One region of the Paenibacillus germinis genome, then DNA from elsewhere that is predicted to be linked to it. Evidence: riboswitches for the same ligand, from Rfam matches in the RefSeq annotation. Region 1 holds a riboswitch; each other region holds the start of a gene.
The links. Region 1 has a riboswitch for cyclic di-GMP ahead of GC102_RS28495 (putative bifunctional diguanylate cyclase/phosphodiesterase). Riboswitches for the same ligand answer to the same signal wherever they lie in the genome.

Region 1 (7,779 bases):
AGCAGCCGCTGCTTCCGGCGAATCAAACGCGATCATATGCGTTTTAACCGCTTTTATCTCGGGCACCCATGTTTTGGCTACGATCGTTGGTGAGCCTTTTAGCCCGATTTTCGCTTTTTCAAGATCCGGAAAATCAGCTGTCGTCCAAACAGTCGGCTTATAACGCGCAGCCCGAATCATACCAGGCAGCGATGCTCGTCTCACCTTGTTCAGTTCCTTCAGTGCCGTGATCAACACCGGCATGCTTGTCTCAACGACTTCAATGCCATCTTCCAAAAGCCGATGCACACGAACTTTTCGCCGCTTTTCATCCACACTGGCGACTTTGTTTACATAAGTAAGCTGTTCCAAATCCAATCGGCATGCGACGCCAGGCCCAACTTGCCCCGTGTCGCCGTCCAGCGTTTGTTTGCCGCAAAAAACGATATCCACCGGTCCCCACGTTTCAGCAATTTTACGGATGGTTCGGGCAACAACGTACGATGTCGCCAGCGTGTCCGCTCCCGCGAAGCCGCGATCCGTCACCAACACAGCATCGTCTGCCCCGAGGGAAATGCATTCCTTTAAACCTTTCTCCGCAGGCGGAGGTCCCATTGTTACTACAGTAATCCTCGCACCCTGTTCATCCTTAATACGGAGCGCCTCTTCCAACCCATGCATATCATAGAAGTTCACGATACTTGGGACACCTTGGCGAATTAACGTATTATTTTTGGGATCAATGCGAATTTCTCTAGAGTCAGGTACCTGCTTGATACAAACGACAATATGCAGCATCTCTGCACCCTCCTATTTCTTAGGAAACTTGCTTGCTCATTCGACAGTAAACGGATCTGAGCTTGTCAGCATTGTGAATTTTGTCACTTAAAATGACGAAACGAAATCGCTTTCACTCTTTTTTTAAAGTTAATAATCTAACACAATATATGCGAAAAGCTTCCTAACATGACACTTACTTTCATCTAAGGCTCAAAAGTAATCTTACCGATGCTGCCCGGAGCACGAAAAAGGATCTGAGCCACGTATCGCGACTAGATCCTTTTTTTAAAGAGATTAATATAGTTTGGGGGAACGACGATCCGCGATTTCAATTTTTAACGGCTTTTTCCAAAAATAAAAAATCGTAGTTCCGCTAATGTAACGTACCCAACAATCTCTTAATCCACTTCCGCTTCTTCTACCTCATATGTGCATAGAAAACGCTCTACACCAGGATATTTCTCCCCAAGGCTGCGAATGACGAACCCAATATTCCGATAAAATTGGACCGATTCTTCATCCGTTTCTGCCACGATTCGAACGGGGTGCATATCTTCAATAATTTCAAGAATAATCCCTCGTCCAAAGCCTACCCCTCTGCTCTCCGGTTCAACGGCCAGATGAGTGATCGTCATTTCCTGATTATCACTGAGCTCAAAGCCAATGATGCCCACTAAGATACCTTCGGATTCATACCCAAACAACCATAGATTAGCATCATTTTCATAACGCTCAATGACAGGTTGCAACGCCTCTGGATCGGGAAAAACGCTGTAACTCAGCAGTTCTTGTATGTCATTTTCTTTTAGTCGGGATTTCACATTTATTAACATCTTTTTTCACTACTTTCGTTTTTCGTTATCTACACATAATCTAACAACTTAAGCAAGCTGTCAACATGCGCTACAGGGGTGATTCCCTTCTCCTCCATCAGATGTCCGCTGGGCCCATAGCTGATAAAGGGAACTCCTGCATCTATGGATGCTTTGCCGTCTATCCACGAGTCACCGATCGATATCCATTCGCTCTCAAGAATTTGTGGAAAATGCTGCTTAGCGGTTAAATATCCGGATGGAGATGGTTTCATGGCATTCATCTGCTCTCTTCCGATAATCAAATCAAAGTATGGATGAATTCCTGTCGTTTCCAGCGCACGTACTGCGGCTTTGTATGAATTATTAGTCACAATAACCAGGACATAGCCCGTCTTTAAAACATTTAGAAGCTCGGAAACCTGGGATTCCAGTCCTGCACCCTCCATGCCTATTAGTTCATGTTGAACAACCATATTCATCACTTCTATATAGGACTCTTCAGGCATCCCATTCGCTTTTACATACTCAATCATGGTTGATGTGGTATGCTCTTGAATCGGAAAACCAACCGGCAATAGATCATTCTCGGTAAGGTAGTCCGCCACTTGCTTTTTCATCATTTGGAAATTAATGCTAGACCTCAGCAGTGTATTATCCATATCAAAAATAATGCCTCGAACTTGGCCTAATTTACTCATTGAACCTCACCTATCCATCTCTAGAACTATAGAAAAATCAAGAAATTAGCATTATTAATTATTTTTAGTTGATTTCGACATAATTCGCTAATTATATGCAAATACCGCTATAGACACGTCATTTTTAACTATTTATAATGAGGCGTATTAACTGGTATATAAGCCTTTCACATCATTAACTAGTGCCTTTTGAACTACATATATGGAATCGTTAAAAGCAAACCATTGGAAACAATGGGACGCAAAGCCATGACCTAAGGCATCCCTAATTGGGATGCTATGGACGACAGGTTACCGAGTCAAGGAGTTCATCCTTTCATTCGGGATGGACTTTTTTATTTATACGAAATGAGGTGGATTCATGCATCATACCCTAACGGATAGTTTTCCTATTTACCTCATATTGCTAACGTTCATTATTTCAATAATTGCTCTTTACATATCCTTTACTAACAAAACAGCACTCAAAGCTTCCCTCTTAGAGTCTGCTATTGATTGTATCATGATGTTTAATTCAAGTGGGAGGATCATTGCGTTTAATCCTGCGGCAGAAGTCCTTTTTGGATACGAACGCAAAGAAGCTTTAGGGCTTACATTAATCGATTTTCTTTTTGAAAAAGATGGCCAGGAGACAACCTTCTTAAATCTGCTGTTTACGGCCAAAGACGAAACGATTATCGGGAAGCGAATCCAATTGAAAGCATTTCGATCGGATGGCAGTGTATTTCCAGCGGAACTAACGATTACGAGCACTACGTATAAAGGAAAGCTTGTCTATACAGCTTATCTTCGCGATTTGACTAAAAAAAAGAAGTCCGATGATATGATACAACAGCTAGCCTACTTTGATCTTCTGACAGGTTTGCCGAATCGCAACCAGTTCAATCAGCTTTTCCATGATGCGTTAAACAAAGCCAAACAACATAATCAGAGCTTAGCTCTACTCTTCCTTGATGTAAATCGGTTTAAGCTCATCAATGATACTTTAGGTCATCCCTTAGGAGATCTCGTATTGCAAAAGTTCTCTGCATTGCTCTCTGAAAGCTTGTTTGCACAAAGCATTGTCTCCAGACTAAGTGGCGATGAATTTGTGATTTTGTACCCATTCGGAAATCGGCAGTCAGCTGCTGAGCAAGCGGAAAAGATCATCCAACAATTGGAAGATCCTTTCCAAATCGACGGGCGAAATGTTTTTGTTTCCACCAGTATTGGCATCTCTTTGTATCCTATCGATGGAGAAGATCCGGAGGTTTTACTGAAAAATGCCGATCATGCGATGTATCTGGCCAAAGAACGTGGTGGAAACCATTATCAATTTTATGAACAGGAAATGAGTGTCATTCATTCGAGGAGAAGCGCATGTGAACAATCCCTCCGGACAGCCCTAGAACATAATGAGCTCTACCTGATGTACCAACCCAAATGTCATATTGCTACCGGCAAAATAATCGGCGTAGAAGCTTTACTAAAATGGGATAGCCACGAGTTAGGAAGCGTCTCGCCGAAGGAATTTATTCCTATTGCAGAAGAATCCAGACTAATTATTTCAATTGGAAAATGGGTACTACAAACAGCCTGCTTACAAATGAAAAAATGGCAAGATGCGGGTATGGAGCCTGTTCCAATTGCAGTCAATATATCGGCTGTCCAGCTTCATCAAGAAGATTTGGTGACCATGATTCTCGAGATTCTCCATCAAAATGAGCTGGAAGCACAGTACTTAGAACTCGAAATCACCGAAAGTGTATCGATGTATAACAGCCTCAGCTGTATGGAAAAGCTTACTGCTTTAAAGAAAGAGGGAGTAAAAATCTCTGTAGATGATTTCGGAACAGGTTATTCTTCTTTAAGTTATTTACATAAATCGCCAGTCGATACTTTGAAAATTGATAAATCAATCGTTCAAGACATTTCCACCAGCATATCTACATCTTCTATCATTAAAGCTATTATGGCCATGTCACATAATTTAAATTTGAATGTTGTTGCCGTAGGTGTAGAAACTCATGAACAGCTAATTCTTCTAGAAAGATTTGGTTGTGAACATATACAAGGATACTTATTCTCAGTTCCACTTACAGCCCAGCTATTTGAAAAGAATTATGTTATCCATGATGCAAATGCTAGTTCAAATGCTTTATGAGAAAAGCCAGAATGCGGAGGTTACTCCGTCTTCTGGCTTTTCAGATTGGACGCCGAACGAATAGCAAACGGCATGGCCAATGAAAGTAAGCTTGCCAAAAGTCCAAATACGAACATGCCGTGAATACCCGTATAAAAGACGCTGGATTTCGTTAGGATTGCCCCCATAATAGTTACGCTGACGGCTGTTCCAATGTTCCGTGCAAAGAGCTGCAGCGAAGTGGAAATCCCCTTCTGGTGCGCTTCAACAAGCTGCTGTGAACCGATTGTAGTAATGGTGAAGATTATCCCATAAGCAAGACCAAGCGTCGTTAGTGCGGTAAATGTGTACCAAAATGGAGAAGCCTCGTGTATGAAATAAAATAAGGCAGCTGTAATGACGAGTATCATATTACCTATGACTAGAAGCCGTTTATATCCATAGCGAAGTACCCATTTTCCACCAGGTATAGCTACGGCCATCCACCCAATGGATGTACTCAGAAGTGCAATACCGCTGACAAACAACGAGTAGCCTTGATTTTGTAAGAAGAGAGGTATGAAGCTGGATGTCCCAAAGAGAGCCGCGCAGCTGAGAAAAGAGCTTGCAATCATAATGGCCACCGGACGATTGCGCAGCAGGTTTAGCGGAACGATCGGTGCAGGATGTCTTCTCTCATATAAAAAGAAAGCCATCATAAATATGCCCCCTAGCGCGCCATACACGTAGCTATAATGCTCAACTGCAGTTGTAAGCAGTAATAAGGATATACCACAGGCAAACAAAATAGCTCCGCCATAGTCGACCACTGCTTTCTTCGGTTGATACACCTCCTTATACGGCTGCAAGGCAAGAAGTGCAACGATACATACCGGTATATTAACGAAAAAAATCCACCGCCAGCTCAGGTAGGTCACGAAGAACGTACCCAATAGAGGCGCTAATATCGCAGATAACCCCCACATCCCTGTGAAATACGCTTGAACTTTACCGCGCTGCTCCACCGGATAAATATCTCCCGCAATGATGGCTGGAAAAGGCATCATTACCCCTGCGCCAATCCCTTGAATCGCTCTGAACAGAATCAGCTGCAGCATACTCTGGGATAAACCGCAAAGCACAGATCCGAATAGAAACAGAAGTATACCTGCTGCATAGATCCGTTTCCGGCCAAACAGGTCAGATAATCTGCCTGCTAATGGAGCTAATACAGTAGAAAGGACCATATAAGAGGTAAATGCCCATGCGTACAGGTCATTGCCACCAATTTCTTTCACAATAATCGGCATTGTGGTATTGGCAATCGTGGTATCGATAGACGACACTAATACCGCCAAAACAATACTCACCATAACCGTTGTTCGATTTTTCATGGATGTCCCCTTCCTAAATGCTGACTTTTTTCACATCCATATATTGTAACTGATTCCAGAATGAATGAATAGCATGTTCAGAGCATGATGAAGTCAATTAAAAGTAAATTAAAATTTCCCTTTACATAATGCTTTTCTATGTAATAAAATTAATCCAATATGGTTAGTGGGTAATTCGATTGGGGACATGACAACATGACTTTAACAGTTTTATTTATGGGTGTATTTGTTGGTTTTATGGTCGGATTGACTGGTGTAGGTGGAGCTTCGCTGCTCACCCCCATTTTGATCCTGATTGGTGTTAATCCTTCAATTGCCGTGGGAACAGACCTGCTTTACAATTCGATTACAAAGCTTTTTGGCACGATTCAGCATTGGCGGCAGAAAACGATTGATTTCAAGCTGGTCAAAATGCTGGCTATGGGTAGTATTCCAGGTGTAATCATAGCCGTAATCTTTTTGAAATTATTCAATTCGTTCTTTCATAATCAAGAGATCATTATTAAGCATGCTCTTGGTTACGTCTTGATTTTGGTAGCGTTTGCTACCTTGTTTAAAGTTTTCTTCGGTCATAAGATCAAAGAAAATCGCTGGCAGCTCAAATCTTTAGAGGAGAAACGAGGACTAACCATCACCATTGGTGCTGTACTGGGTTTTGTTGTCGGACTTACGTCCATTGGATCCGGCTCCCTGTATGCCATTGCGATGCTTTACTTTTTCCGTATGATCCCTGCTCAGCTCGTAGGAACTGACATCGCTCACGCTTTCTTTCTTGCGACGACTGCAGGTATTCTGCACGCAAGTATGGGAAATGTGAATTATACACTTGTCCTCAATCTTCTCATCGGTTCCATTCCCGGCGTCGTTATCGGCAGCATGCTCTCTGCCAAGGCACCGACCAATATTCTACGCACGATTATTGCCAGTCTGGTATTAATTAGCGGCCTTAAATTAATAGGATGAAACGGAGCTAAGGCTCCGTTTTTATTTCCCTAAAACCGATAATCGATACAAAGAAGCATCCGATTAAGTTTACTCGGATGCTTCTTGTTGTACTCATAACATGTCGTTTTGTGCGGTTCCCCGGGAAATATCCGTCCCTTTACTTCAACGTCATTTCCCGAGTAAACCACAATTTATAGCTAAGTATGCTCAATATGATACTTGTAATAGCCGCTGCTGCTGTGAAGGCAAACAAAATCAACATTTGATACCGAACCGCCTCCACAGGATTTGCGCCTGCGATAATCATCCCCGTCATCATTCCAGGAAGCTGAACGAGTCCAACAGTTTTCATTCCGTCAATTGTCGGAATCATGCTGGCCTTCACAGAGCGCTGCAGTGCTTGCTGAATAGCCTGTCTAACCGAAGATCCGAGAGCTAGCAGCGCTTCAATTTCCCCGCGCGACGATTGCACCTCACGATTCATTTGATTTAAAAACAATCCACAAACAATCATCGAACTACCAATTGTCATACCGCTTATTGGGATAATGAATTGGCTCGTTGGCTTGATAATATGTAAACCAAGCATGAGTGACATTGTTAACGTTTCTGTTACAGCAATTGCAGCAGCTATTCTCCAATATATCCCCTTTAATCCTTCTCCGCGTTTGCCCGCATTGTGTGTAGCAATCAGAATCATAATCGCAATGATAATAAAGATGAGTCCCCAATGCTCCGTTTGAAATATAAAATGAAGCACATACCCAATGAATAACAACTGCAAGGCTCCACGAATGGTTCCCACGGCAATGTCCTTCTCAAGCCCAAGCTTCTGCCATTTAGATAAGGCCACCGTAATCATGACAAAGGTCAATGTAAAGCCTAACGCTAGGGTAGACACGTTGAATCCATCCCCCCATCGATTGAGAATGAATCCGTCCATTCAACTGTTTCTTCTGGTACAGATTCAGTTAATGATCCACGATTCAAATACCAGAATCGATTGCCTACCCTTTTGGCTTGCTCCATTTCATGCGTCACCCAAATAAGCCCGCCTCCCCGCTCTT
Region 2 (7,779 bases), on a different contig from region 1:
TTAGTGATCGCATTACCAACGGCCTGTAAATTTGCATCTAGAAAATAAACTGCGTAGCCTGTAATTCCTGTTTCATCGCCTGGCGACCACTGTAGGGAGCCATTATATAATCCAGTGGAAGTATTGGCCTCAGTGAACGATAACTTTCCGGCCAAGAAATTCGGTGAATCATAAATAGGTGATGCCGTATATTTGACGCTTTCCGCATAAGCATTTTTAGAGAAAACACCCATTTGCTTGGCATTAGCAGGTATGGCTGTGCTGGCCACAGAGATGGCATTGGCACCGCCTTTTGCTAGTTCGCCTATCATACCTAGCTTATTGCCTTGAGCATCCAAATAGTAAGCAGTATAGCTTGTAATATAGGATTGATCATCCGGTACTGCCCATTTCAAGCTGCCCTGTATTTGCCCGGATGTGTAGTTCGTGTCAGTAAAGCTTGAGCTTTTGGGAATTTCCCTAGGGATCTTAATCTCCTCAACACTTGTGTAACGATAGATACCATTTTTAGCTAGACTATAGAGTACTACACTGCCGTCATCTGCCATCGTTACGTGATCAATTGTAAAAGGAAGGTCGAATAGCTTGTTGGCATTGGTTCGATCATAGACGGCTTTCTTCGAGAAGACATATTGATTTCGGGCAAAAATGACCTGCTCTCCGTACGAGGCATTTATTGACATCAAATTACCCGCATCCAGCTTCTTCCCTGCAAAAAAGATTTCTGCTTCATCTTTCACCAAAGGTCTGGATGAAGGTGAATAACCGTTTGATTTGTCATATGTTTTGTATTTCCCAACATTTGCGGGATCTGGTCCTACCAACGATAAATAAGAAGGAGATGACTGCGATTCCCCAATATAAAGTTTGTTTAATTCAGAACTATAGATAAGGTCACCTTGATAAAACGATGTGTTGATTTGATCACTGAACGCAACCTTTTTAGCTACCCCGGAAGCAACATCATACGTATACAAATTACGATTACCACTTCCCCCGTATTCCGGTAAATAATAGATCGTGTCCGGGCTAATTGCGATATGGAATGGTGGTTCATTAACGATCAGATTTGCAATGGCGCCTGTGTATTGAGTATCGGTCACAGCAATTTTAGTACTACCGAACAAAGCCACATAAAGCTTCCCATTATAAATATCAATATCTGTTGGCTTTGAGCCTATGAACATCTCATGCTCAATAGAAAGCGTAGCAGGATTAATATATAGAAGTTTATTCGTATCTTGGGATACGGCATATACGAGACCAGTTTCTTGACTGAATACCATATCAGTTATCGGTACAGTAAAGCTTAATTTATTATCCAAATAGGTTGCTTGCGTAATCGTATTTGTAGGTGTCAGATTGAGTGATACCTTATCAACCGTCTTTGTTAACGTATTGAACAAATAAACTGCATCCGCACTATCCATCAGTACTCTTTCTGTTGTATATGGCAGGTTCGTAATTTTAGTAAAGTTCTCTCGATCATACACTGCGGAATCTGAAAATACATAACTACCTTTTACATAATGAAGTTTATTCTCATAGTAACCATCTTTGTAGTCCCCATGTATGATTTTTAAATTATTCTTATCTAATTTATGCCCTGCAAAAAACACGTCGTTACCATCTAGGATAACTTTACGGTTTGGGTAGGAGAAGCCATAGCCTTCATAATAGGTAGATTGATTATTAGGTATTAAAGTGTCTGTCTGGGTACTATAAGCAGCTAGATCGGTACCTGATAAACCACTTTCGCCCACATACAACGTGTGAGTTGTTGTATCCACAACGAGATCAGCCATATAGTAATCATTTGGGTATACGTCAACTTGTGTCTCTTGATTGGAAGTTAAATTAATATCGTATATAAAACTAGAGTTGTCCTTAACTACATAGTAAAGTTTAGTCCCATCAACAGCTACACGAAATGGAGATCGGCCGCCCGCTGTGTTAATCGTCGATGAAATGGCTTGTGAGGCGATGTCGACAACCTTAATTTGCGTCGCCCCCGATAAGGGAATGTACAACTTCCCATTATCCATGGCAATTCCAGATGGGCCGGAACCTATCGGCAATTGTTTAACAACCTGAAGATCACTTGTACGGATAAACAGCAGCTCATTCGTATCGCTTGTAATCGCATAAATGTAACCAGCTGACTCATCGAGCTTCCAGTCAATAACACTTTTATTCAGTACATTACTGATAGTTGTTGTTGATGCATGGCTAGTAGAACGGTAAAATACATTACTCATGGTGAAGAATAGTAAGAATAATATAAGAACAGAAGCTATCTTTTTTTTAACTTGCACCTTAAAGACTAACTTTTCCATCTTGGACCTCCTAGAAATTTAGTAAAACAAAAAACCTTCGCAAAACCATTCGCTTATTTTGCCTGCCGTTAATCCACTGTGAATTCTCTCTGTTTCAATCACTAAGCGGGCTGCGGGAATTGAGTCCAAATGCAAGCAAGCCGCTTTGGTAGATTTTTAAGGCTGGGGTACGTCAATCTTATATTTACCCTGGAAGATTACTTTACCATCCTTATCGTATGTAGTTCCTTGGCCATGACGTGTCATGTAAGTTTTCGAATATTCGCCAACATAACGTTCGCCATTTTTGTAATAGATCGTCCCGAAATAGGTTCCATTTTCTTTAAGCGCGAGTTCTATCCATGATTTTCCATCTTCGTAATAGTAGGTGCCGTTGCTCGTACCTCCTTTCACGAAATTTCCTTCGTAATATTTGGCACCTGATGAATAATATTGAGTTCCCTTCCCGTTAAGCATTCCGTCAGCATATTGTCCCTCTTCATAGAGATAAACCTTGTCTTCAGATTTTTCATAAGTCTTACCGTATCCATTAGGGATGTTCTTAACCCAATTGCCTTCGTATCGAAGAATTCCATTTATAAAATACTTGCCATAACCGTCATACAAATTGTCTTTAAACTCGCCATCGTAGACAAGCTTATCTACGATGTAAAACTTACCTTTCCCTTGAAAAACCCCTAATTTAGTTTCACCTTCGTAAGCTACGAAACTACTATCGTCAATATTGATAACATAGCCTGTCTGACGACCGTCCTCGAACTTCTGCGCAATCGCAATTTCACCTGTTCGGTCGCGACCGTATTGGTTACCTGAAAAATAGATGACGCCTGGTCCAACGACTTCATTATCATGGAACACGGCATCATACCAAACTGAGCCATTATCGCGGTATAGCTTTCCTTTGCCGTTCATTTGGCCATTCTTGACTTGACCTTCATATAGAAGTGCGCCGTTGTCACCGTACAGCTTTCCTTCAGTTGCAGGATCGTAGATATAAACGGATTTCAGATTAGCATCCCACAGCACCTTGCGCCCCGTTGCTTCGCCAACAAAGCGCAGCGGTACGAAGGTGTAACCCTGATTTAGAAAAGGAGCGGTAGGCATTGAGGTAGTACTGCCATTCACGTTCGCTTCATCCTGTCCTAATATGAGGGAGAGCGACTTACCCTGATTCGTTCCTGTTACACTTTGTTTGGAGTCGTTCCATTCAATGTCTAAACCCAGTTTTTCGAAAATAGGTCTAAATTCAACCGTCGTTGATCCATCCTTCAGTACAGGGGACTGATGGAAGACCACTTCTTCTCCGTCCAAGAAAACACGAATCGGTTTATCTGCATTTAATTGTTCAATTCGCTTCTGTATCCAATAATCACGAACAAACTCATTCGGAACATCGAAGTAAAGCACAGCATAAACACCTGACTGAGAAATGTCCGTAAATAACCGTGTGTTATTCTCCTCTAGCAGAGCGCCCATGTAAGTCCACACGCCGGAATCTAGTCGATAAATCCCCAGTTTGTTCAGACCTCCTGCAGGAACTCTTTCCTTCATATAAGTCATCGAGAGCTTCAAGACGTCATCCCTCGACTCATAGGACACAGCCCACGGGTAGCTGACCATTTTTTGGCCAGGCTTAAGTGCTTTGGTAAGCGCTAAATCTTTATCATCCTTGAAGTCAATTGTGACAGCTTCATAAAAATCAGATTCCGGGTCTTTCGGTGAGTATACGGTTACGCTATCGTCCTGTGTAGACAGTTTTTTAATATAACCCAATTTCCCGATACTTTCTCTGACACCAGTAGGGACACTATAGAAATAAGGAACAGCCGAAACAAGCGTGTCTGCTACCTGACCTTCACCTGTCTTTTTGAGCTGGCGAAGTTGGATGGTTTCGTCCTTCATTCTCAGTACAAGCTGGTCGTTGTAGATGCCAACGAGGATCTCGTTGTCTCCAACAATGCCCGTTTGTTTTGAAGTAAGATCGGCAGCGACAATATGGTTAGCTCCATTTTTGAACTCCGGCCATGCCGCTATACCAGTACCAATGGATACTTGCGAGAAAAGATCTCCTAATTCCTTGAAGGTGCTTAGTACCTTTGGTACGGTGTCGATATCCTCGACATTCAGCATCCTTGTCTCATAATCTGGCTTGGAAGTAAATGCATGTATCCAGATAACGTTTTTGCCGTCAAATGCAAATTTCTTATCATTCCTGATATAACCTTCTGTTGGCTTGTACAATGTTCTGGACAATCCATCCGTTGCGTTATAGCGTTCTAAGCTTCCCTTCTCGCTAATATAGACGACAATACCATTTTCAATTAAAGCCCTTCTGCCTTTTCCGATTTCTTTGATTACTTTAGTTTCTAAGTTATAAGCCCTGAACGTCCCTTCAAGCGGTTTGTAGAAAACAACATATTTCCCATCAGTGGCAAATTGATCATAGGGATATGGAGGGATTTCAGTCTCGGTTACTTCACCGGTTAGAAGATTGACAAGCATAACATGCTTTTGGTCCTCCAAATAGACAGCGTAGCCTCCTCCTGCAGATAAGTATTTCTTAAACTTCTTGGTGTCAGTAAGTTGCTTCAATTCTCCGGTCTCTAGGTTGCGACTGAATACCTGCTCCCAACCTATATTATCTTTGCCTATGTACACCATCTGATTGCCTGTGATCTTCGCTTCAGACTCAGGTAGCGTGTACTCGGTAAGCTTGTCCGTTGAGGTGAATAACTCCGCGAAGGCGCTTTTTGGCAGTAAAACTAAAGACCCTGCACCGATGACAACCATCAAGATAAGCACCCATAATTTCTTTCCTATAAACCCCACACGCACTCGCTCCTTCTCAATCTCCATGTTAAAATAACACAAAAAACCAAGCTCAATAGAGCAACCCGGCTATCGTCCCATGAAACGTGACTCATGGCTTAGACCCGTGGCTTTGCGTCTCCACCTTTCGATGGATTTGCCTTTGTTCATTATCGCTTGGTTTTTAGGTATTTTTACTCATTGGAACTAGTTATATAGAACTGACTGTTTTCCATATTAATCCACGTTTTTTCAAAATTCAACACTTTTCTACAAAAAAGAGGAAATACATGCACAAAGTGTGTGATATCACACAAAAAAGGCCAACCTTATGTCCCGGTTGACCTTTGCCCTGATAAATTTCTGACTTAAATATTCTCTCTATCTAGCAGATAGACTTTCACATTCTTCTTTACGCCGAATTCTTGAGCGTCATTTAGATCATTCATGAATACATCAATTCTCGAACCGCGAATAGCCGAACCTATATCCTCTGCTTTACGAATACCTATACCGTCAATGAACACTGTAGATCCTAAAGGGATAACAGCCGGGTCCACGGCGATCGTACGTCCTTCTTTGGCTTTAAGACCACTAAATGTGATGCCGTACATGGGATGGGAAGCCTTTTTACCTGTTGATTCAACACCAGCCGTATAAGCTGTAAGGGTTGTGTTCAACACTTTTTTGATAATTTTCTTTTGACCATTTGGTAAACCAATCTCTGATTCAGTCTTCGGAATCGTTAAACTTTGACCAATCGTTAGCTGGTTCGGATTTTGAATATTGTTAGAGCTGATAAGGTCATCTACGGTTACGCCAAAATCACGTGCAATTTTGAACAGTGTATCTCCGCGGTCCACTTGGTACTGCGTCTTAGGCTGAACAAGCTCAGCTTGAGCGGCTTCTTCCACAGGAGCTGCATTTCTTGCCATACTATACGTAGGAGGTAATTCCCCCCCATCTTCACTTTCAGGGTACGAATAGGCGGGTTGCACCTGCCACAAACAAAGCAGCAACGGAAGCGTCAAAGTAACATAAAGAATTTTACGAAACATAGTATCTCCTCCTCTTAAAAAATAATAGAGTTATAGCTACTAGATTCGTCCAATTCTATGATTTATATACGTCTCGTATTAATTTTTTCATTTTGATAGACATGTGGACAACTACACAATCCCTCTCGTAAGAGAAACATATAGTACTAGTATCCAAAAAGAAGTGAGCAAGATCCCTATGAAAACTTATAAACCGAGTAAAAATGGTCTATCGATTTACTACAGAAAAAATGGGTAAAGAAATAAGAAGGCATAAAGTAGTATACAAAACGAATCTTGGCTTAAACTAAAACATGTGAAAGAACGTGAAAGAAGGAAAGACTGCCGGTGTGGCAGTCTTTTTGCTTTTCAACAAATTGCGATTGCATTAACAAATATTCCTTGACAGGAATATTCCATTCGGAGTATATTATGTCTATGAATAAGACTTTCAGTGCTCTTGCCGAGCCAAACCGCTTGCACATTGTCGAGCTTCTGCGTGACGGCCCTCTTACCGTCGGGGAAATAGCGGATCGGCTTGAGCTCCAGCAGCCGCAAGTATCCAAACATCTCCGCGTGCTTAGTGATGCAGAACTTGTCGAGGTACAACCGTCTGCGAATAAAAGAATCTATAACCTGCAGTTTCAGTCGCTCAAAGAGTTGGATGGCTGGCTAGACTCTTTCCGCCGCATGTGGGAAGAGAGATTTGATCGTTTGGACGATTATTTGCAGCTAATGTTAGAGAAGGAAAAGAAAAAACAATTTGATTTGGAGGATTAGACATGACTCAAGAAAAAGCAGGGAACAACTTCAATGTCACCGTAGAAGGAGGCGAATTGGTTCTTACTCGTACCTTCAACGCACCACGTGAACTCGTCTTCAAAACGTGGACTGAGGCTGAACATTTAGCTCGCTGGTGGGGACCAACAGGATTCGAATTAAGCGTACACACCTTAGATCTACGCCCAGGTGGCATCTTCCACTACAGCATGAAATCAGCTGAAGGCTTTGAAATGTGGGGTAAGTTTGTCTACCATGAAATTAATTCACCTGAGAAACTCGTCTTCGTGAATTCCTTCTCTGATGCAGAGGCTAACATTATCAGAGCACCATTCAGTGAAAGCTTTCCACTAGAAATAATGAATAAGTTATCTTTTACTGAAAATGAAGGAAAAACTACACTGATCATGCGCGGAGGGCCTATCAATGCAACTGAGGAAGAACTTAGGTTCTTTGAGGGCATGTATGATTCCATGAAACAAGGCTTCGGCGGAACGTTCGATCAGCTCGATGCATACTTAGCCAAAGTCGTATAAGCGTTTTTGCCGGTTTAAAAGATGTTTTTTGCGCCACTTTAGCAGCACTTGCCGATTCAGGTATGTTGCTTGGGTGGCGTTTTTGCTTGAGGCGTATGCGAGCTTGATTACTCATTTCCCGGATATTTTACAGAAAAATAACGGTTTCTCTCTTCTCGCTTCTAGCTGCGGCGACCGCAAAGTGACCACTTTATGGATTAGCGCCGGCAAGCCAAAGCTGGGCTGTTGCTGGGCAGGCAACCCGCATACGTGGCTCGGATCTCGATTAGGAAACTAACAAAA
Region 3 (7,779 bases), on a different contig from region 1:
TCGTGACAAGCTGTTTATTCAGAGCCACTCCAACTGCAAGTGGATCATGAAGCGCACAAGCCCGAACCCCGTTGCGTTCATAGTAACGCTTCATGTAATTCGCGGTGCTTTCCTGAACATATCGGGCTATGGGAGAATCTCCTAGCTCACGGATATGTTCTTCAGTCAGCAGCGCTTTACGTGTCACATCCAACCCTACAAGGGTTAAGGATGGAAAACCTGCCTGGAAAACGATCTTCGCAGCTTCCGGATCGACGTACATATTGTACTCCGCCGTAGGTGTTACATTGCCGAAGCCTTGAACGACGCCCCCCATCACAATCACTTCCTTGACCTGATGAATCAGATCAGGATGCTTCATAACCGCCAAAGCCAGATTCGTTAGCGGCGCGGTCATAACCAAAGTGACTTCTCCGACGTGCTTCCGCACTTGTTCCACAATAAAATCGGAGGCATGTCCAGCGGTCGTCTGCATATGAACTGACATATCGCTTAAAGCGCCGCCAAGCCCGTCATTTCCGTGGACATGATGCTCAAAGTGAGAAGCTCGCATCAAAGGCTTGTCTGCCCCTTTAACGACAGCAATCTTCTCTTCCATCCCAAGCAGTTGGAGGATCTTACATGTATTCTTGGTCGCTTGGTCCAGCGAAACATTGCCATTCACGGTTGTAATTCCGAGAACATCCATCTCTCCGCTGCGGACGGCCAACAGAATACCTAGCGCATCATCCACACCCGTGTCTACATCTAGGATGACCTTCTTTTTCATGACTAAGCCCCCTTTAAGTCCTATTGAAGAAATCAAGGGTATATCAGCATATACCCTTGATTGATATTAATTATTGAGCAACTTCCTTGTTCCAACGGGCAATCCATGCTTTGAGATTCTGATTGACGAATTTCATATCCAATTTGCGAAGTTTACTCACGACGTCAGCGCCATAGGTAATCCCCGTAGCTTCTTCAGGCGATAGCTGAAGTGTCGTATTTACAGGTGAATCTACTTTTGCTTTTGCTGATTTCTCCTGTACTTCCTTGCTCAAATGCCAGTTGATGAAATCTTCAGCAAGCTGCTTATTTTTACTTCCTTTAATCACGTTGACCGTGTTCATAACGGCGTAAGCTCCTTCTTGCGGGGAGACGAACTTCGTTTCTGGAACAGCCGCTTTCAAATCCTTCACATACATTTCCATGATAGGTCCAGCTGCAATTTCCCCTTGCGAGAACATGTTAACGAATTCGGAAGTTTGGCCGTAGTATTTAACGACTCCTTTATTCACTTCCTTAACCTTTGCGAAAGCTTGATCCTCATTAAACGTCGTGCTACCCGCGACAACAGATGCTGCATCCAAAACCATTGGACCTGTTGTTGACGTGATGTTAGGAAGTGTCAGCTTCTTGGAAAGCTCAGGGCTCCAGAGGTCGCTCCATGACTTGATCTCTTTGGTAGTTGCTTTCGGATTGTAGGCAATACCCAATCGACCTACCGTGTACGCAGGACCGTAATCTTCACCTAGTGGCGCCTTAGCCAAATCATAAATGTCTTTCAAGTTTGGAATACGACTGCGGTCGATCTTATCGAACAGTCCAGCTTCAATTCCTTGTTGTGCGTAATAGTCGGATAAATAAATGAGATCCACACTAGAGCTGCCTTGTTTCACTTTGTTCAAACGTTCTGCGTTGTTGCCTATTTCTAGAACGATCTTAGCATTATGTTCTTTCTCAAATGGTGCGTACACTTCTTTCTTAAAGAAATCATCCGCAAAACCCCAGGTGGAAATGATTAATGTTGTAGGTTCCCCTTTGGATGCCGCTGTGGCAGCTGCTGTGGGTGCTGTTGTAGCTCCACTTGTATTACCCTGGTCCTTCGCTGGCGCTGTGCCGCAACCTGTCAAGGCTAGTCCTACTACAGATAAAGAAATTAAACCACGAACCATTTTTTGTCTCATCATTTCATCGTCCTCCCAAGTTTTATCATGTATGATTTTAATGCGTGAATCCCCTGTTAAATTTTTACTAGTATTACTCAAGACCCCAGATATATGCGCGTTTCGCCTTAAATCCAGCTATACAAAAAAAAGAAAAGTACCCTTGATAGAAAGAAGCTTCTAATCAAGAGCACTCTTCATTGTAAACAATGTAAAGTGACATCTATTGGTATACATGTGGTTTCCTCTTAAGATAAATCAAAAGAGAACACCGCCCGACTAAACTATTCGGTTTGTTTAAGAATAATGTTCGTGATTGCCCATTGCGTCGGCGGATCATAGTCCCTTAATACGGCATCCATGGATAAGCCAAGTTCTTGCTCCAGCCTGTCCCGGATTCTCTTCTTGTATATAGAGGACATATAAAAATCGACTTCGTGTTTGAGCGTTGGCGCCTCGCCCTCTAATGCGGTTGAACGTGGTGAGCGGCGGTGCTTGGCATGAAAAGTAATAATGTTTTGATCAATGGAAACCTTCAGCAGTGTTGTGCCAAACCCGAACAACTCTTTGGAGATTTCGTTATAGAGGTGACACAGCTTCTTCTTGTATTCATTAGAATCTAGTTGTGGCATGGAATCACCTTCAAGATCAATTATCAACCCTTATGCGTTAAAATCTATCTTAATAATACATAGGATTTCAGAATTAATCAAGAGAATCGTTCGTCTTTCTCACTGAAAAAGGGCGTTATTGACCTACAACACATCTAAATGATCCAATTTCCCGAATGTCTTACAAATATTGCTTGATCGTAGTGACAGATAAACGTAAAAAAACGCTCAGGCAGCATAACACTTACTTGGTTAACACAAATCAAGGGCAGTCTCACCGCAACTTTAATACTAGTACTTTATTACTAGTATTAAGAGTGCTATACTTTAGAATAAATGAATAAATCGTAATTCTTCTGTTAAACGATAAGAGCAAAGCTAATGAAAATTAGTGACGCAAAGCTAAAGGAGCTAAGGCGAAATACTTCGCTATGCTTGCCAGTTACCGAAGGAAGGGACATATCCACAACTCCCCTTATTCTTCTTATAAGGGGAGTTTTCCTTATGTAACGGGTAGCCATCTATAACAGTAAATAGCTAGGTAGAAAGTCCCCCTGAAAGGTGATAATTAAAATGGCGAAACTAATGGTTGTAGATGATTCTATCTTTATGCGATTGATGATTAAGAATATCCTCTTAGAATTAGGGCATGAAATTGTAGCCGAAGCATCGAATGGACTTGAGGCAATCTCTCTGTTTTTACAACATTCACCTGACATCATTACGTTGGATATTACAATGCCCGAGATGGATGGTATTACTGCATTAAAGGAAATTAAAAGTTACAAGAGCGATTCAAAGATCATTATGGTCTCAGCAATGGGGCAACAATCCTTTGTCATTGAAGCCATTAACCTTGGCGCTAGAGATTTTATTGTGAAGCCTTTTGATAAAGACAGGGTAGCTGAAGCTGTAAAAAAAGTACTGAATACGTGAATGCCCACAAAGATCTCCACCTGAATGCCTCGCCATTCCACTTTTTGGACCTCCACATTATAATAAAACCTTAGCAATTCACATACTTAAACAGTTAGGCGGAATTTCCCATGCATTTACGATCTAAAGAAAGAGTAATCACATATTTTAGCCGTGATTATGTATTTCGATACGGATTCATTCTAACTCTACTACTGATGACGGTTTTACATGTATTTATTTTTCCAGAGTTTGATATATATGCTTTCTATCTACTATCTGTTATATTCTTGGGCATCGGCTTTTCGAATAAACCGCTGGTCTTTCTAATCATTCTTTGTACAATGGTAGTTTTGTTGAGGTCCTATGTAGAATTCAAACAATTCCCTCCCATGGATTCGTTCATTTCTCTCTGGTGTGTGTATGTGATCATGACCCTTATTGCGGCTAGGATGGAAAATAATTACCAGAAAAAGAGAAAAGTCACTTTTGACTTGATCTCAGCTCTAACGAAATCCTTAGATTCAAGAGATACATACACAGCAAGACATTCTGAGAAAGTAGCTAGTTATGCTTTAAAAATCGCTAATGAGATGAAACTTTCTAGTGAGCAATGTGATGCTATTTATGTTGGCGGCTTACTACACGATATAGGCAAAATCGGTGTACCCGAATATATACTTTCAAAAACAGGACGATTATCGGATGAGGAGTTCAAAGTTATTCAAAAACACCCGGTCATCGGCTACGAAACAATTAAACATATAACTGAATTCAACAAAAACGGAATATTGGATATTGTTCTATATCATCATGAAAAATATGATGGAACAGGGTACCCACAAGGTTTAAAAGGTGAAGAAATCCCTTTATACGCTCGCATCATGGCTGTTGCAGATTCTTATGATGCTATGACATCTACACGTGTTTATAGGGAACCTCTGAATAAAGAATTAGCTATTAGCGAAATTAGTAAAAATAAAGGTTTACAATTCGATCCACATATAGCTGATCTCTTTATTGGGATCTTAAATAGAGAAAAATAGACAAAAACCAGGTAGTAACACAAAAACTAAAGTGTTATTTCCTGGTTTTTATTGAAATTACCTTATTTGATTCCAGACGTCGCAATACCTTCGACAATATAACGTTGTAGTGTCGATGGCTGGTCAAAGGCAGAATAATCCGCGTATAGATGGTGATCGGACCACATCCGTCGACAGTAGCTGCTTTATATAGCTCGCGCGGTAACGTTCGTATAAATTGAACAATTATGTAGATAAAGAATCCTTATACCCCTTTCATGTCAATATAAATGTGGGCGCTTTCTTTTAAAAGTAGCAAATCTTATCATTTTTCCTTGCTGCACCTCGTTTATTCAAATAAGACAAGTCTTTTTTCCTGACTGCTTTTTTTAACTAACTCAATCACCTTTATGGTATTCATTGCATCGTTTGCACTTACGGGTACTGGTTTGTTATCAACAATTGCATGATATATGCCTAGATAATAAGATTCATAAGCGCCTGCTTTGGTCTCAATTTTTCCTTTTAGCGTACGATCACCTACACCTATCGTTAACTCCCCATAGTATTCTTCTTTATCTTTGCCCCAATGAACATCGCCCGGCACCTTACCTTGCTTTAATGCATCCTCTTGCGAATCCAAACCATATTTAATAAAACTGCCTTTATCTCCATGTATCTGAAATTTAGGTCCGGAGCTCTTGATGATCGAACTAGAATGTAAAATGACTCTCAATCTTTCATAACCTAGTATGATATGAAAATAATCATCAACCTCAGAATTTTTTCTTTGAGCAAACACATCGCCATAAATCGTTTCAGGAAGTCCAAATAGATGCAAAGCTTGATCGATAAGATGAGAACCGAGATCATAAAGCATACCTGAGCCCTCGATATTTTGCTCTCTCCATCGATTGGTTACTTCAGGGCGATATCGGTCATAATGTGCTTCATAGGAATATATTTCTCCCAAAACTCCTGATTCCACACTAGTCTTGACGGTCAGGAAATCATTGTCCCATCTTCTGTTATGAAAAACACTTATTATTTTTTTATGCCTAGTTGCAATTTCGATTAATTCCTGCGCTTCTTCCGAATGAATGACAAATGGTTTTTCAACTACAACATGTTTACCTGATAATAAGGCTTGCTTTGCAAAAGGATAATGGGTTGTGTTGGGTGTCGTTATGACAATAAGATCAATAGCAGGATCAGAAAATATGTGTTCAACATCTGAAACGACCACTGCATCAGGACACGCTTCATTTACTTTTTGGGGATTTGAAGAAACGATTTTTGATATTTCTAGTCCTTTAATAGTTTGTATAACCGGCACATGAAACGTTTTCCCTGAAAAACCATAGCCAATAATGCCAACCTTCACTTTTTCCATAAAATCACTCCATTTCGTTAACTTTTGAATGAATTTCTGCACCCATCATAAGTCAAAAAATGAAATGTCGCAAGCATATTTTAAGTTTAATAATTATGATTTTAAGTTTAAAACTTATATTAATGGTCATAATCCTTGAATTATTTAGGTAATAAACTTATAATTAGACATATACTTGTACTGAAAGAGGTAACATAATGAATCAGGATGAAAGAACCCAAGCCATAATCCAATATCTAAAAGATAACCATAAAATCCAACTTGAGGATATTTGTGAGCTGTATGGGGTTTCTCGCGATACGGCAAGACGTGACTTAGTAAAACTTGAAGAAGAAGGAGATATTATTCGAGTTCGAGGCGGAGCCATGCTTACTACCTTGACGAAGGATATTAAGAGCTATAAGGAACGATTACTTGATTCTGCAAATAAGAGGAGCATTGGCCGTATGGCCGCTTCGCTAATAAAAGATGGAGACTTCATCTTAATGGACACAGCAACAACCATACAATTTACAGCTGAATACATGTCTACGAAAAATAACGTTGTTGTAACGAATTCCATAGATATAGCAAGTATTTTGTGTGATAAACCCCATGTAACCACACATCTGCTTGGCGGCGAATTAAATACGTGGCATCGGTATGTCTTCGGTCCTCGTACATTAGAAATGTTAGCTGATATCAAAGTAGATAAATTAATTCTTAGCGCTTGCGGCATTACTTCCGATGGATTAACAGCACCTTCTGTTGACGAGGCCTATGTAAAATTAGAGATGATAAAAAGAGCTGATCAAGTCATTGTATTAGCGGATTCATCTAAATTCAGAAAAAGCCTTTTCCATCGGATTTGTGATTTGGGAAAGATAAATGTCCTTATTACGGATCAAGAACCTGATAGCAAAATGAGGGAAATGTTAATCCATAATGAAGTTGAATTAATCGTAGTCCCTTCGGAAAACTTAAATAACAGTTTGTGACTTCTCTTCTTTACAAACAAAGGAGCATGTTCCGATTTCACTCATGGAACATGCTCCTTCTATTATCTTTTCACAATCACTTTTTATTATTGAGCATAGACAGTATCAAAGTGACTGCTTCTGCTCGGGTGGCCTGATCATTAGGAGCGAAGAGGTTCCCATCTCTGCCTTGGACTAATTTCGCTTCGCTCGCTGCTGTAATATAAGTTTTGGCCCAAGCGGGAATATCATCAGCGTCGGCAAAGGTGGAATTTCGCGTGGTATCCAAGCTTAATCCCAGCGCCCTAACAATCATTGTCGTAATTTCAGCACGCGTAATCTTTTGATCCGAACGGAACGTATTGTCTTCGTAACCTGTCACAATGCCTGCCTTCACTGTAGCGGATATAGAGGTGCTGGCCCATTGCGGGATGCTATCCAAATCTGAAAAGGTAAGCTGCTTATCGTTAACTGGCAAATGAAGCGCCCTAGCAAGTATCACTGCGAACTCAGATCTGGTTATGAGTCCTTGAGGACGGAAGGAGCCATCTTCGTATCCGTTCACAAAACCAAGTTTTGCCGCTTTTTCTATCGCTTCTTTCGCCCAATGTCCAGAAATATCGGTAAACGTCGTCATATTCTTGATCTCGGTCGTGGCTACAGTACCCGCCGAATGCGTGACGGAGGCCAATTTGCTGTTCACAAGCTTCACATCAGTGAGCTCAATCGAAGCTTTTCCCCCGCCGATTACTTCAAAGGTTAGTGTGCATAGGGTCACTTCGCCGTTTTCCCCTGGAGTATTGCCCATCTTGGTACTGGCAAATTGCAAGTGATCCTTCTTCAGGATGGCCGGAACGGTAAATCCCGAGAACGCGCTTTTGGCTGCTTTGAATCGTAATTGGCTGTCGTCATACACGAAATTAACTTCGTAGGCGTATACATCCTGGAGAT

Region 2: it holds a riboswitch for cyclic di-GMP, as region 1 does, so the genes downstream of both, GC102_RS40480 (stalk domain-containing protein) here and GC102_RS28495 (putative bifunctional diguanylate cyclase/phosphodiesterase) in region 1, are expected to answer to the same signal.
Region 3: it holds a riboswitch for cyclic di-GMP, as region 1 does, so the genes downstream of both, GC102_RS34490 (response regulator) here and GC102_RS28495 (putative bifunctional diguanylate cyclase/phosphodiesterase) in region 1, are expected to answer to the same signal.

The regions. Positions count from the first base shown of each region.
Region 1 covers NZ_WHOC01000149.1:220,077-227,855, forward strand. The annotation lists gene GC102_RS28480 (electron transfer flavoprotein subunit beta/FixA family protein) at 1-777, opposite strand, end outside; gene GC102_RS28485 (GNAT family N-acetyltransferase) at 1,158-1,580, opposite strand; gene GC102_RS28490 (HAD family hydrolase) at 1,622-2,272, opposite strand; cyclic di-GMP riboswitch class I at 2,479-2,571, shown strand; gene GC102_RS28495 (putative bifunctional diguanylate cyclase/phosphodiesterase) at 2,634-4,415, shown strand; gene GC102_RS28500 (MFS transporter) at 4,436-5,767, opposite strand; gene GC102_RS28505 (sulfite exporter TauE/SafE family protein) at 5,963-6,730, shown strand; gene GC102_RS28510 (ABC transporter permease) at 6,870-7,613, opposite strand; gene GC102_RS28515 (ABC transporter ATP-binding protein) at 7,601-7,779, opposite strand, start outside.
Region 2 covers NZ_WHOC01000198.1:104,136-111,914, forward strand. The annotation lists gene GC102_RS38325 (S-layer homology domain-containing protein) at 1-2,336, opposite strand, end outside; gene GC102_RS40480 (stalk domain-containing protein) at 2,493-5,165, opposite strand; cyclic di-GMP riboswitch class I at 5,222-5,316, opposite strand; gene GC102_RS38335 (3D domain-containing protein) at 5,513-6,202, opposite strand; gene GC102_RS38340 (ArsR/SmtB family transcription factor) at 6,620-6,961, shown strand; gene GC102_RS38345 (SRPBCC family protein) at 6,964-7,497, shown strand; gene GC102_RS38350 (DUF5701 family protein) at 7,580-7,774, shown strand.
Region 3 covers NZ_WHOC01000176.1:171,055-178,833, forward strand. The annotation lists gene GC102_RS34475 (nucleoside hydrolase) at 1-769, opposite strand, end outside; gene GC102_RS34480 (ABC transporter substrate-binding protein) at 840-1,949, opposite strand; gene GC102_RS34485 (hypothetical protein) at 2,213-2,560, opposite strand; cyclic di-GMP riboswitch class I at 2,901-2,989, shown strand; gene GC102_RS34490 (response regulator) at 3,113-3,475, shown strand; gene GC102_RS34495 (HD-GYP domain-containing protein) at 3,886-4,500, shown strand; partial or broken gene GC102_RS40440 (ABC transporter permease subunit) at 4,625-4,741, opposite strand; gene GC102_RS34505 (oxidoreductase) at 4,829-5,872, opposite strand; gene GC102_RS34510 (DeoR/GlpR family DNA-binding transcription regulator) at 6,070-6,849, shown strand; gene GC102_RS34515 (S-layer homology domain-containing protein) at 6,926-7,779, opposite strand, start outside.